Regions from separate parts of the Rothia sp. HMSC075F09 genome, predicted to be linked through region 1. Evidence: predicted binding sites of a transcription regulator. Region 1 holds the regulator's gene; each other region holds the start of a gene.

Region 1 (3,279 bases):
CTGCTTCCGATACCGACCCGGCGACCCTGAATATCGCTCCGTTGAGCGTTGGCCTGCAGTTGCGTGACGGCCTGTTCGCTGACCGCACCGTGATTTTGACGAGTGCGACCCTGACGGTGGGTGACTCTTTTGATGTTGCAGCCGCTGCCCTGGGACTGCAAGGGGAGGGTGCGCCGCGCTGGACGAGTATCGATGTGGGTTCACCTTTCGACTACCGCAAGCAGGGCATCATGTACGTTGCCGGAGATTTGAAGCCTCCGGGATTTGGTGTGCACGAGGGTCAGCTGGAGCGTCTGCGTGAGCTGTGCGAGGCGTCGGAGGGCGGCGCCCTGGGCCTGTTCTCCTCGAAGCGTGCCGCTGAGCGTGCCGCCGAGTACATGCGTGAGCATAGCGACCTGAACATTCTTCTGCAGGGTGAGTCTTCGCTCAAGGCTCTGGTGGAGGAGTTCAGCGAGGACGTTGACTCATGCCTGTTCGGAACGATGAGCCTATGGCAGGGCGTGGATGTTCCGGGTGACTCTTGCCGCCTGGTGGTGATGGACCGCATTCCGTTCCCCCGCCCGGACGACCCGATTGCGCAGGCTCGTACGGAGGCGGTGAACCGTCACCGCGGTAACGGCTTTATGGCGGTTTCTGCTCACCATGCGGCGATTCGTATGGCGCAGGGCGCGGGCCGCCTGATTCGTTCGGTGTCTGACCGCGGCGTGGTGGCTGTACTGGATTCTCGTGTGGCGACTAAACGTTACGGCGGTTTCTTGATGAAGGCGATGCCGCCGATGTGGTCGACGCAGAATAAGGCAGCCGTGATTGGTGCGCTGGCTCGTCTTTCGGCGAGTATTGAGCGTTAGCTCGGGCGAGATCCATTCCTTGCCGCGCCGCCGCCCCGTTTTGGGCATATAGATTTAGACATATAGAAATCACCCCGGTGATACGTGAACGTTTACGTATCACCGGGGTGATTTCTATAGAGAGCTAAAAGCCTCGTAGCTATGTCTTTTAGAGGCTGTGTTGTTTAAAACAGCTTCTTTGAGATGCTGTGGCTGTTTAGAGCCCGCGTCTTTCAGAGACTGCATCTTCTAGAGGCTGTGGTTTTCTAGAGACTACGCAGCACGGAGACGACCTTACCCATGACGGTTGCGCGGTCACCCATAATCGGCTCGTAGTTGGAGTTGCGCGGCATGAGCCAGGTGTGGCCGTCAACCTGACGGAACACCTTTACGGTTGCTTCATCGTCGAGCAGAGCAGCAACGATATCGCCGTTGTCTGCGGTGTGCTGCTCGCGGACAACCACCCAGTCGCCGTCGCAGATTGCGGCGTCAATCATGGAATCGCCCTTGACCTTGAGCATGAAAAGCTTGCCGTTACCGACCAGCTGGCGGGGCAGGGCAAGCACATCCTCCACGGACTGCTCGGCGGTAATGGGGCCGCCCGCTGCAATTCGTCCAACCAGGGGAACGGGTACGAGGTCCTCATCGCCGACTTCGAAGTTCGGCAGCTCGGGCAGGGAAGAGGAAGCGCTACCGTGGATGCCGACGCCGTTCTCATCCAGCACCTCAATGGCGCGGGGGAGCTTGGGGTCGCGGCGAATGTAGCCCATGGTCTCGAGACGGCCGAGCTGGTGAGTGACCGAAGACAGGGACGCAAGACCCACCATGTCACCAATCTGGCGCATGGACGGCGGGTAACCCTTTTGTTCAATCTCGGTGCGGATCGCGTCAAGAATCTTCTGCTGGCGCGCGGTCAGCGCCGGACGGGGTGCTGTTGCCATTTCTTTTCCTTCGGTCTGTGCCCCGATTTCTGTATTCCGGTCTCTGCAGTCTGTTTGAGACACAGTCCGGTCGGGGCACGGATGGGTGCTTCACACGTTTTCCGATGGTGTCCTAAAAATTTTTTGGTTCTGCTGAAATTGGTCTTATCTCGTCAGGGGGTGGAGGAATTCTATCCGTGCCGGAGCGATACGCGGGCAACGAGTATGCGCCTCCGCCCTATAAAACTCAGTCAGCAGCACCTGCATTTAGATACAGAACCAAGCTGTAACGGGTACAGAAACCTGCTGTGAGTAGGACTCATCAGGAGCGTGTGGAACGTCTCTTGACACCAGTGTAGAACACTACACCGAAAAACTCAAACAAATATTCTAGATTTTTTCTTCGAAACTCGAAGAAATTTTTAGTACATCTCTGCTAGACTTTAGAACAAGAGTTCGTATATACTCTTGAATCTCTCCTGGAATTCAGGATTTACGGGTGAATGTTCGAAAAATATTCGAAGATTCAACCCGGAGTCTTTCGGGAGAGGAGAGTGAATGGGTGTTCGAATGTATTCGAATCCTCTGCCTCTCTCTTCGCATGATCTACCTTGGATGCTCTAGGGAGCATCTGGCGAAGAGAGAGCGCAGGGGATGGGGTTCCGGGGTCACCCAGTGCGACCCAGCGCAGCCCGGTGCATCCGACGCTCTGACCTAACTAGGGACTAGCTACCCAATAGTTATCGCCTAACAATCACCACTCCATAGTTATCACTCAACTAGGACCTCCGAGCGGGTATCGCTCGGCATTGCTAGACCCGCGGGGCAACCCCGGGGCGAGCTGAGAGAAAGGAACCACAATGACTACTGCAGCACCTATTGCTTCTCGTGGCACTTCTGCACACCTTCCGGCAGGTTTGGTGGTACTTCACCCCGCCCGCACTGCGTCCGCCAGCACCGTGTCGGCCCGCACCATGCAGGGGCGTTCTCGTGTGCCTGCGTCTTCGCAGTCTGTTCGCTCTTCTCGTGCGGCTCATGCGCCTCGCCCCGCTCAGGTGGGTCAGCCTACTCGTGTTCCCGCCGCTTCTGCCCCTGCTGGCTCTATTCAGGCACCGGTTCGCTCTGTAGCTTCTGGCGCGCAGACTGCTTCTGATGCGCAGACCCCTAGCGTGAAGAGTGTTCTTCTGGCTAAGGGCGGCGAGTTTCTGCGCGCGGTTCCCGCTTCTATTCGTCGTCTTGGTACTGTGCGCGGTTTCCTGAAGGGGCTGCCTCTGCTGACTTTGGCGGCGCTGATTGTGCTCGGTGCTATTAGCTTCTTTGGCCCGGCGGCTTCTGCTTCTGTGGAGAACGCTTCGGTGACTCGAACCGTCGTTGTGGTCAAGCATGGCGAGACCCTGTGGGATATTGCTCAGGCGGTGGATCCGCAGGGTGACACCCGTGATACTGTGGTTCGTATTATGGAGTTGAACTCGTTGACCAGCACCTCTGTTGATGCCGGTCAGCGTCTGGAAATTCCTCAGACTCAGCGCTAA
Region 2 (3,279 bases), on a different contig from region 1:
TCGCGGGCAAAGTCCGATTCGGTTTCTTCGTGCTTGCGCTTAATGTACGCCTTCACGCCTTCGAATCCGGAGGTGTAGCGGCGTTCGCGGCCGAATCGGTTGCGGTAGGACACCTCAACCTTGTAGTCCTTGCCGTCCAGGATGGCGGCGCGGGTCTTGGCGGGTAGGTCCTTGAAGGGGGTGTTCAGATCGAAGCCGAGCTCCTCCCCCAGGCCTGCGAGCAGGCGCAGCCAGTATTCGGTGGTTGCTTTGCCCTGCGACCAGGGGGCGATAGCGCCCTCGCCGAGGGTCAGGTCGGGGTTGGGTACGAGCAGTTCGGTGTCTACTTCCAGGCGCGAGCCGATGCCGTCGCAGGCACTACATGCGCCGAACGGCGAGTTGAAGGAGAAGGCGCGCGGCTCGATGGTGTCAATCTGCAGCGGGTGGTTGTTGGGGCAGGCGAGGTTTTCGCTGAAGGAGCGGGTGCGTTCGGGGTCGTCCTGCTCGCGGTCCACGAAGTCGATGAGTACGCGGCCGTCGGCGAGCTTGAGCGCGGTTTCGATGGAGTCGGTCAGGCGCTGGTGAATACCGTCCTTAATGACGATGCGGTCGACGACCACCTCGATGGTGTGCTTGTACTGCTTGGCGAGCTTGGGCGGGTCGGAGAGCTGCACGGTTTCGCCGTCCACGCGGGCACGCGAGTAGCCCTGCGTCAGCAAGTCCTTGAAAAGGTCCACAAACTCGCCCTTACGTGCGCTGACGACGGGTGCGAGGATCTGCAGGCGGGTGCGTTCGGGGTACTCCTGCAGAATATCCGCAATCTGCTGCGGGGTCTGCTGGGTGATTTCTTCGCCGCATTCGGGGCAGTGCGGGTGGCCGATGCGCGCCCAGAGCAGACGCATGTAGTCGTAGATTTCGGTGATGGTACCGACGGTTGAGCGCGGGTTCTTGGAGGTGGACTTCTGGTCGATAGACACCGCCGGGGAGAGGCCCTCGATGAAGTCTACGTCGGGCTTGTCGACCTGTCCGAGGAACATACGCGCGTAGGAGGACAGCGACTCGACGTAGCGGCGCTGACCTTCCGCAAAGATGGTGTCGAAGGCGAGGGAGGACTTACCGGAGCCGGAGAGGCCAGTGAAGACGACCATCGCATCACGCGGAATGGTGAGGTCTACGTTCTTGAGATTGTTTTCGCGGGCACCCTGAACCCGGATACTGGTCAGGTCGTTCGCTTTGAGTGCGGTGCTACCGTGTGCCGGGCGGGGTGTCATCGAAAATCCTTTCGTCTTATCTTCGAACTTAAATTCTACACCCTCACGCCTTTCACCAGCGGATTATGCGGCGGGTGAAGGCATGAGGGTGCAGCACTTATATGAGGCGGACTGTCAGGCGCGGTTTACCAGCCGCGGGTTCCCCACTCTTCCAGGTGGGGGCGCTCGTCGCCGAGGGTGGTGGAGCGGCCATGGCCGGGCAGTACGATGGCGTCGTCTTCGAAGCCGCCGAAGAGCTTTTCGAGCACGTTGGAGAAGAGCTCGCCGAACTGCTGCGGGGAGTCGGTCTTGCCCACGCCGCCGGGGAAGAGGGTGTCGCCGGTGAACAGCAGGGTTGCGGGGGTGCCGTCTTCCCAGGTGGTTTCGAGGGTGTAGACGATGGATCCGGGGGTGTGGCCGGGCACGTGCAGGGCGCGGATGACGGTGTCGGAGAGGTAGAAGTCGAAGCTTTCGCCGCCGGTCAGCTCCTCTTCGACGGTGTAGTCTTCCTGCTCCTTAATAGCGGCTGCGTCAGCGGCGCCTGCGGAGGTGACGGCACCGGTGAGGCGGTCGAGCTCCTTAATGGCACGGATGTGGTCCCAGTGGCCGTGGGTGACCAGGATGCCGGTCAGACCGATTGCGCGGGGCTTGAGGGAGTTGAAGTCCTCGTCCCTCTCCATAACGCGCACGCGGCGTTCTTCGCCGTCTGCCAGTTCGAGCTGCGGGCAGTCGTGCAGGAGCGCGTCGAGGGTGTAGGCGTAGAGTTCTTCTGCGTCGTCTGCGGGGTCGATGAGTACCTGCTCGCCGGTGGCGCGCATGGTGATGAGGTAGACGCTGTTGTCCATCTCGGAGACGCTGAACGCACGGACGGTCAGTTCGGGGTTCTCAAAGATGAGGGTGGGTTCGGGGTAAGTAGTCATAGTTCCAGTGTAGGGGTTGTGACCGCACAGCATGCGCCTATGCGGTTCGCTCCCCTATCAGCGCATTCGGCATTGACCGCGCGGGATACATGTACGGGTTGCCTGTGCGGGATGCACAGGGAATAGATTCTGGAGCACGCTCGGTACGGATTGGGTTCAGCGCGGATTAGGTTCCGGCTGGATCCCGCCCGGCTGAGGGTTCAGCGAAATTCAAACAGCGAAATTCAAAAGTCCACTGAAATTCAAAAGTTAAACAGAGAAGCGACTGCGCATCGATACACAGTCGCTTCTCATGACACCCAGGGGTATCTATCACTCACTCAAACACAAGCAACCCGAGGACTTTAGAAATCTCACGATTACTTGATGACTCAATAGTAGCGAACTTTTTGGGGGCTGTTTTACCACCCCATTTGGTACGGAGAGCCAGATTTAGTGACCCACACCTCATTGTAATCATTCTGTAATAAAAACAGGTGTTTTTTAGGGTATCCATACGTACCAATTTCATTTTTTTCGAGTTTTGATGTGACTTATTTCACCCAAAACAATTTCAGATTTTCCCTCATTTGGCACTTTAGTGCACCTTTAACTTGAGCTTCATGCTCACCAATCTTGAAGGCTCAATGCCCGGTTTTAGCCCGGTATTCCGCGGAAGTAGAGGGTTAAGGTAAAAGTATCTTCAAGTAGTTGCAACTTCATTAACCGGAAAAAATGTACTGCTCACCGTTCAAAATCTGCACAATTATTCGCGCGAGGGCAAAATCAATTGGTCTGTTTTACCCCTGTAGGTACCCCCTAAAGTAGAGGTTTTATTACAAAACAATAACATCAGCCCCACATTCAGGTTCACTGAGTGCACCCATTAAAACCCCTTTCAAAAAGCAAAATACCTAGTCAATGCCGTATTTTCACAAAATGCAAGACAGTGTGTCACTAAAAAATCAACCTCTATAGATTGTTTAATAAAACCTGACCTTTAAGCACAAATAGAGCCCAATTATTAACCAGCACGTACCAATTTCACCCTCAAAACAGGCGCTCTAGAAGCCTCAATGAAAGGTTGAAAGACCCCTCCACCAGGGGTTTCAGGATCCTTCACTCTCCCTAGTTTCAGCCCGGTTGCAGCC
Region 3 (3,279 bases), on a different contig from region 1:
CGAGGTGCTCCCACGCCGCGGGCAGAGCCACACGACCGCGCGGGGTACGACCGATCAGGCCCTCACGCACCAGGTACGGTTCGGCAACCGTCTCCACGGTCTCCGTCTCTTCACCCACCGCAATGGCGAGGGTGGACAGACCCACCGGGCCGCCTCCAAACTTGTGAATCAGCGCCTCCAGCACGGCACGGTCCAGACGGTCCAGGCCGCGCGAATCCACCTCGTACATGTCCAACGCGGTTGCGGCATCGGTCGCGTTAATGCGGTCCACACCGTTCACCAGCGCCCAGTCACGCACACGGCGTAGCAGACGGTTCGCAATACGCGGCGTGCCGCGGGAACGACCGGCAATCTCGGTGAAACCCTCGGAGGTAATCTGCATGTCCATCAGACCCGCGCTACGGCGAAGCACCAGCTCCAACTCCTCCACCGAGTAGAACTCCAGGTGACCGGTAAAGCCGAAACGGTCGCGCAGAGGGCCGGGTAGCAGACCCGCACGGGTCGTCGCACCCACGAGGGTGAACTGCGGCAGCTCCAGCGGAATGGAAGTCGCACCCGCACCCTTACCGACCACAATGTCCACACGGAAATCTTCCATCGCCATGTAGAGCATTTCTTCAGCCGGGCGGCTCATACGGTGAATCTCATCCAGGAACAAAACCTCGCCGGGAGTCAGCGAAGACAGAATCGCCGCCAAATCACCCGAATGCTGAATCGCCGGGCCGGAGGTGATGCGCAGCGGCGCCTCCATCTCTGCCGCAATAATCATTGCGAGAGTGGTCTTACCCAGACCGGGAGGGCCCGACAGTAGCACATGGTCGGCGCTACGGCCACGCATCTTCGAAGCCTCCAGCACCAGAGACAGCTGCTGACGCACACGGCGCTGACCCACAAAGTCATCCAGGGACTTAGGGCGCAGTGCCGCCTCAATCATCTTCTCTTCAGGCTCTTCTTCCATCGCCACCAGGCGCTGGGTAGGAGCTGAAGACGCCTGAGTGCCGGGCACCTGACCGGGAAAATACCCGCCGGAAACCAGGGACGCCGCGGGCTGCGGCTCATAGGGATTCTGGCTCATAGAATTCTTCTTTCACAAAAGTTTGAGTGGGATACGTCGAATAGGGCGCGCCGTCTAGTGGCGGCCTACCGTGTTCTGAGTACCCAAGGAGGCGAGCACACCGCGCAGAGCCACACCCACCGGCTCAGTCTCTGCGGCAGGGTTGTGCTGCACGTAAGCGTCAATAGCGGCGGAAGCGTCCTTCTCGCTCCAGCCCAAGGAGGTGAGAGCATCAAGCACCTGCGGCTTCCAGACAATGCCCTGGCTCAGCGGCAGCTCATCGGTCTGGCCATCGCTGAGAATCAGCTTGCCGGCAAGCTCCAGCACAATACGGCGGGCACCCTTCGGGCCAATACCGGGAACCTTCGTGAACGCCTTATCGTCACCGGTCGCCACGGCGCGCTCCACCTCAGCGGCAGTGTGAACGCTCAACACCGCCAGAGCAATACGCGGACCAATACCGGAAACCGAAAGCATCATATCGAACACTTCACGCTCGGCAGGCTCCGAAAAACCGTACAGAGTCATCGACTCTTCACGCACAATCATGGTGGTCAGCACGGTAGCTTCCTCACCGGTGCGCAGCTTGGAGAGAGTACGCGCAGTAGCGTACACGAGCATGCCGAAACCGTTCACGTTAATCACCGCATGATCAAGGCCCACCTGAACCACACGACCGGTCAGGGATGCAATCATTTCTCTCCACCTTTCAACACCGCGCCCAGGAATGAGGGTCGCGGCAGTGTGAGGGCACCGGGAACTCCGGCACCCGCAGAACGCACTCCCCCAGTTCAACGGGGAGACACTACAAGTATATTAGAATATTTCTTCTGAAATCAAGCATATATTCGAACTTCTTAGCGAATACATACGAGCCAGCAGGAAACGGCACACAGGCCCACGAAGGCACCTCTAGCGGCGGCATCTCTAGCGGCGAGCACGCGCCTCCGCCTCCATCCAGGCACGCTGCGCCGGAGTCAACGACCCGCCACGGCGCGCCTGCGCCGGGCGTGAACCCTGGTGAGTCTGCGTCTGGGCCGCCATGTTGATACCCGAACCAATGCCGCCGCCACGCCAGCCGTGACAGATCGCAATCGCCAGAGCATCGGCAGCATCGGCGGGCTTCGGCATGGATTCCAGCCCCAAAATGCGGGTCACCATGCGGCCCACCGACGCCTTGTCCGCGCGGCCGCTACCGGTCACCGCCGCCTTCACCTCCGAGGGGGTATGGAAGAACACCGGCACGCCGCGCATCGCCGCAGCAGAAATCACCGCGCCCGAAGCGTGCGCCGTACCAATCACCGTGTTCACCTGCTCCTGAGCGAAGATACGCTCAATCGCCAGGGCATCCGGCTTGTAGGTGTCGAGCCAGTGGGAGGCGGCGTTGAAAATCCAGAGAATACGCTGGTCCAGGGACTCCGCCGGGATTGTGCCGGCAACACCCACGTTCACGAAGTGCGCCTTACGGTCGGCGGTCATATCGAGCATGGAGAAGCCGCAGCGGGTCAGACCCGGGTCAACACCCATGATGCGGGTCGCACCCGGCACACGTTCCACAGCGGCGGCGGTACGGTTCTCGCGCATGCTATCGCGTGCGGCAGGTTGAGCGGCGGCCATCATCTCCCCTTTCGACAAACTCCCTATAGAATCTCTAGATTCTAGCCCTTCAGAATCCTAGCACCCGGCACTGGGGTGTGCCACGAGCACGGTCGCTACAAGAGCAGTCACTACAAGCACGGTCACCGCGAGAACAGTCACCGCGTGCCCCGCGAAAAGTACCCAGCGCCTCCCCAAAATGCGGTATCGCAGGCAATACAGCCCAAACGCTAAGAAGCCACTCCCCCAACCAGCCACCCTACGGCGGCTCGGTTAAAGGAGCGGCTTCTTCAAGCATCAGATATCAGAATCCGAGTGATTACTCAGCTTCCAGCTCTGCCATAACCTCGTCAGAGACGTTAGCGTTCGAGTAGACGTTCTGAACGTCGTCGAGCTCTTCAATAGCGTCTGCCAGCTTCAGGAACTTCTTGGCGCCCTCGGCGTCCAGGTCGACCTGCATGGTCGGGCGGAAGACCGGGTCGTCGTTGTTGTACTCCAGGCCAGCCTCGTCCAGTGCCTTACGGATCTCGGGCAGGTCGGTCGCTGCGGAAACAACGGTGAAAATATCGCCCTCGTCCAGAACCTCTTCGGCACCTGCATCCAGAACAGCCATCAGAACGTCGTCCTCG

The links. Region 1 encodes LexA, which represses DNA repair genes until DNA is damaged. Its sites were predicted from a motif close to TCGAACANNTGTTCGA; they were not measured.
Region 2: the regulator LexA is predicted to act here: its motif matches at 1,273-1,288, upstream of uvrA (excinuclease ABC subunit UvrA).
Region 3: the regulator LexA is predicted to act here: its motif matches at 1,891-1,906, upstream of ruvA (Holliday junction branch migration protein RuvA).

What each region holds. Positions count from the first base shown of each region.
Region 1 covers NZ_KV801798.1:388,129-391,407, forward strand. The annotation lists gene HMPREF2749_RS08960 (ATP-dependent DNA helicase) at 1-848, shown strand, start outside; gene lexA (transcriptional repressor LexA) at 1,094-1,768, opposite strand; gene HMPREF2749_RS09170 (LysM peptidoglycan-binding domain-containing protein) at 2,608-3,279, shown strand.
Region 2 covers NZ_KV801780.1:218,917-222,195, forward strand. The annotation lists gene uvrA (excinuclease ABC subunit UvrA) at 1-1,250, opposite strand, end outside; gene HMPREF2749_RS02810 (MBL fold metallo-hydrolase) at 1,376-2,149, opposite strand.
Region 3 covers NZ_KV801780.1:183,033-186,311, forward strand. The annotation lists gene ruvB (Holliday junction branch migration DNA helicase RuvB) at 1-958, opposite strand, end outside; gene ruvA (Holliday junction branch migration protein RuvA) at 1,130-1,750, opposite strand; gene ruvC (crossover junction endodeoxyribonuclease RuvC) at 1,982-2,638, opposite strand; gene HMPREF2749_RS02700 (YebC/PmpR family DNA-binding transcriptional regulator) at 2,970-3,279, opposite strand, start outside.